2 regions of the Paenibacillus sp. 11B genome follow, and region 2 is predicted to be linked to the other one. Evidence: riboswitches for the same ligand, from Rfam matches in the RefSeq annotation. Region 2 holds a riboswitch; the other holds the start of a gene.
The links. A riboswitch is a leader RNA that binds a small molecule or an ion and turns the genes downstream of it on or off. The one in region 2 is predicted to bind FMN.
Positions count from the first base shown of each region.

Region 1: linked by a shared signal. The riboswitch ahead of Q0V21_RS09390 (DMT family transporter) and the one ahead of ribD (bifunctional diaminohydroxyphosphoribosylaminopyrimidine deaminase/5-amino-6-(5-phosphoribosylamino)uracil reductase RibD) in region 2 are both predicted to bind FMN.

Region 1 covers NZ_JAUKNS010000002.1:185,862-188,261, forward strand. Annotated here, with positions in the region: gene Q0V21_RS09380 (CGNR zinc finger domain-containing protein) at 1-315, opposite strand, end outside; gene Q0V21_RS09385 (DinB family protein) at 452-949, shown strand; FMN riboswitch at 1,032-1,184, shown strand; gene Q0V21_RS09390 (DMT family transporter) at 1,329-2,309, shown strand.
Region 2 covers NZ_JAUKNS010000001.1:827,571-829,970, reverse strand. Annotated here, with positions in the region: gene Q0V21_RS03680 (peptidylprolyl isomerase) at 21-452, shown strand; FMN riboswitch at 601-764, shown strand; gene ribD (bifunctional diaminohydroxyphosphoribosylaminopyrimidine deaminase/5-amino-6-(5-phosphoribosylamino)uracil reductase RibD) at 1,121-2,224, shown strand; gene ribE (riboflavin synthase) at 2,265-2,400, shown strand, end outside.

The DNA.
Region 1 (2,400 bases), on a different contig from region 2:
AAGTTTCAGTCCTTCTTCTCCAGAGTACAGCCTTCTGGTAACCTGACCTTCTCCCATCATGGCGTTAAGCCATTCCCGGTCCTTGTCCGGTAATGGGTTTCCGGCAGATAAACGAGTTGCAAGAGCCTGCAATTCGCCTCTGAAGCTTCTCAAAGCCCTCTCTTCTTCGGAAGAAGCAGGTATAGGCGCGTTCAGTTGCCATTGTTTCAGAAATCCTTGCTGCCATTCCGTTCTGCCAAGCCTGTCCTCCGAACGATCTCCGCCACGCCAGTCATGATAATCACTGTTCACAAAATCAGTCCATAGTCTATCCATAGTACCTCCGCTAAAATGTAACTACTTAAATATAAAAAGATAGTTACATCCATTCAAGTTTGGGTTATATTAATTGTAACCACTTTTAAGCAGTTTAGCTAGTTACCATGAATTTATTTTAGGGAGGAAAAAATCAATGACTACCTCAACAACAGAACTATTGCTCATTCAGAAAGATGACACCTGGGACCAATGTAATTGGATTGTGCCTTTGTCCAAAGCGCTCGATGGGTTGACTGCCGAACAGGCAGCCTGGGTTCCATCATCCGGTGGATTAAGCATCTGGCAGTTGGTTAACCATATGTATTATTACAATTTTCGTTTGTTGAGTCGCATTCAGGGCACACCTCCCTCCGGTACACCTGCCGAAAACAATGAATCTACCTTCGGAGACTCCGGGGACCCTTCCGATACCGCTGGCTGGAGTACGCTTATGCAAAATACAACACAATTAGCCGAGCAGCTTCGTGATCAGCTCGCTTCATTAAAGGATTCCGACCTCGAAGCCCCTTACATGGATACGAATGAAAAATGGGCACATGAACTTGCCCGCTGGATACTCCACGATGCCTATCATGCAGGTCAGATTGTATTACTACGCAGACAACAAGGAAGCTGGAATATCATATTCTAAAAAAACACTTGAACTGCTAGCGCTTACAGGAATAAGATGAAATTATTAATGTTACAGCTTGTTCAATACACATATAATTGAATAGGATCTTCGGGGTAGGGTGCAATTCCCAACCGGCGGTGATGTTCTTCGGAACCAGCCCGCGACTCGCTGTTTGACTCAACTTAGGTCATTCAGCGACTGACTTGGTGTGACTCCAAGGCCGACGGTACAGTCCGGATGAGAGAAGATCAACACATTGGCATGCCTTTACGGATAGGCTTCTTTCCGTATGACATGTCAATGATTGAGCCCCCGTTTATTTGGTGTATACCAAAACGGGGGCTTTTGTCGATTTTGCCAACTGAAGATTCCGTGTTCTGACGAAGGAGTCCTGAATATGGAAAAGACCCAATCTGCATCAACCGTTTACCGTAAGGAACGAAGCAATACCGGATTTTGGCTCGTCGTACTCGGAGCCGCCCTCTGGGGTGTAGATCCACTGTTTCGTATTATTTTGCTCAAAACGATGACCTCTACTCAGATTGTGCTGGTGGAACATATTATTGTTAGCCTTGTGGCGATTCCCGTCCTGTGGAAGTTCCGTGCTGATCTGAAAAATCTGCGCGCACGTCACTGGATTGCCGTAATCTTTATCTCCTGGGGAGGATCTGCTCTCGCTACGGTATTATTTACTCTTGCGCTTACACATAACGATCCCAATACCGTCTTGTTATTGCAAAAGATGCAGCCGTTATTTGCGATTGTTCTGGCTAAGTTACTCTTAAAAGAAACATTGCCACGCCGCTTCGGTGGACTATTTATTATAGCACTTGCAGGAACGTACCTGCTTACGTTCGGATTCACCCTTCCTCTTGGGAACTGGGACAACTGGGTTCATGCTGGCAGCCTGTTATCGCTGGGAGCCGCTGCATTGTGGGGCGGTTCAACGGTTATGGGGCGGCTGATGCTGGGGCAAACCCGTTATGAGACGGTTACCTCCCTTCGCTTTGTCGTCGCTTTGCCACTGCTGATCTTTATGACGTGGAACGAAGGTGCTGCCTGGACATTCCCTTCCGGTACAGGTGAGCAGGCGGCTGTGGCACTCAATATTCTAGGCCAGGCATTGCTGCCAGGGTTGCTGAGTCTTCTGTTATACTACAAAGGCCTCTCTTCTACCAAAGCTTCTGTTGCAACGCTTGCGGAACTGAGCTTCCCGATGGCTGGTGTGCTGGTAAACTGGATTGCATTCCGTACGCTAATTACATGGGAGCAACTGGTTGGGTTCATCCTCATCTGGATTGCCCTGTTCGCCATCTCCAAGCAGCAGGAACGCTCAGCGAGTCCGGCTGACGCAGCACCCAAGATTCGTACGAATTGATTGAATTTCTTACAATATAATTAGTCAAGGCACTGCACATCCATTGAGATGTACAGTGCCTTTTGTCTTTTCACTATTCCGGTGGTACGAT
Region 2 (2,400 bases):
ACGAAAGGAGTCATTTACATATGGCGAAACAAGCGAAAATCAAAATGGCAAACGGCGGAGAAGTTGTAATCGATCTGTTCGATCAAGAAGCTCCAAACACAGTGGCAAACTTTGAGAAACTGGCTAACTCCGGTTTCTACAACGGTCTTGTATTCCACCGTGTTATTCCGGGCTTTGTAGCTCAAGGCGGCTGCCCTAACGGTAGCGGTGCAGGCGGTCCAGGTTACACAATCAACTGTGAAATCAACCCGAACAAACATGAGCGCGGAACATTGGCTATGGCACATGCAGGCCGTAACACAGGCGGAAGCCAGTTCTACATCTGCTACCAACCGCAACCACATTTGGATGGACAACATACTGTATTTGGTAAAGTAACCAAGGGTATGGAGTTCGTAGACGCTTTCGAAGGTCGCGACAAAATGGAAACTGTTGAAGTTGTAGAAGCTTAATCCATAAGACCGTACACAAACCGTTTCGCAATTAGCGAAGCGGTTTTTATTTACACTTAAGCTTATTAAAAGTTAGTATGTGACAAAAAGGAACAAAAAACAATTGATTTTTTGGCGTTAAAGTGCTAACATCCAATTAATAACGCAACGAATCCTTCAGGGCAGGGTGTAATTCCCTACCGGCGGTGATGCAGTATGTGAGGATATCTATCCAGCATTGATGCAAAGTCCGTGACCCGTCTGCCTGTGGCAGATGGCTGATCTGGTGTAATTCCAGAACCGACAGTATAGTCTGGATGGGAGAAGGAGAGGGTGCTGTCCTAATGGGCCGCATTCCGCAGTAGTGTTGCTGTACAGTTTGTGACGAATTCATTCCTGTGCAGGGAGAAATCCGGTTAATTCCGGCAATCTTCATACATATGCCACATCATAGAAGCTCTTTACCTGTAATTGAAGTTCATTAAGGTATGTGTCTGCTTTCACTTGCCTGAAATGAAGCTTTGGGCGAAGTGTTGTTGGCCTGTATCCATACTACTGCTGGTGACACATGTCTCTCATCATCCCCATCGAACGGTTTGTTCGACGGGGATTTTTTATTGGATATGGAACATGCCTCTCTGTTGGAAGGGAGGTCTATAACTGAGATTTTAACCGTGGGGTGAACGGACTTGGAAATGATTAATGATGAATTTTATATGGCGTTGGCACTGGATATGGCAGAACGGGCACAAGGACAGACCGGAATCAATCCGGTAGTAGGTTGTGTCGTTGTAAAAGAAGGACGTATCGTGGGCCTCGGAAGTCATCTCAAACGGGGGACGGGCCATGCAGAGGTTCATGCATTGAACATGGCGGGCAATGATGCAGAAGGCAGTACAGTGTACGTTACACTTGAACCTTGTAGTCATTATGGCAAGACTCCACCATGCAGCGAACGCCTTATTCATGAAAAAGTGAAACGTGTCGTCGTATGCTGCGAAGATCCGAATCCGCAAGTATCCGGCAGAGGCATCAGCATGCTGCGTCAACAAGGGATTGAAGTCGAAGTTGGTGTACTGCGTGAGCGCGGCAGACGCATGAATGAGAAATTCATTAAATACATTACAACAGGTCTCCCCTTTGTGACTTTAAAAACGGCCTCTACACTGGATGGCAAAATTGCAACTCGTAGTGGGGACAGCAAATGGATCTCCAACGAGTCGGCTCGGGAAATCGTGCATGCCCTTCGTCATCGACATCAGGGCATTATGGTTGGTGTTGAAACCGTGATTGCAGACAATCCGGAGCTCACGACAAGATTACAAGTGGAAGGCATCAGCCCGGTGCGAATCGTAGTAGATTCCAAGCTGCGTCTACCTGTAGGCTCCAAAATCGTCAAGGATGGACTTGTACCGACATGGGTGCTTACAACGGATGAGGCGAGTCCTGAAGCGGCTGAGCGGTTGGAAGCCTACGGTGTGGAGATTATCCGCTGTGGTCCTGGACCACGTGTAGATCTACTAAATGCACTCAGCAAGCTCGGTGAGCGTGAGATCGGATCGATTCTGCTTGAAGGCGGGGGCACACTGAATGGGGCCATGCTGGAAGCGCGATTGGTAGATCGACTGCTTATGTTCATTGCTCCGAAAATTGTCGGAGGATACGATACGCCAGGCAGTTTCCGCTTCGAGGGAGTTGAGCGCATGAGCCAGGCGATTCAATTACATCAGCTGGAAATTGAGCAAGTTGGAGATAATATTAGCATTGGCGGAATTCCGGTTTGGCCTGAATAAATGAGCTTGTTATAACGAAATAAATAAAGGAGGTGGCAGCATGTTTACCGGTTTGGTGGAAGAAGTCGGTCAGATCCGGCGTATTGGTCGGAAAGGCGAAGCGATGGTCCTGAATATCGGAGCTTCCGCCATCATGAACGACTTGAAGATTGGCGATAGCGTAGCTGTAAACGGGG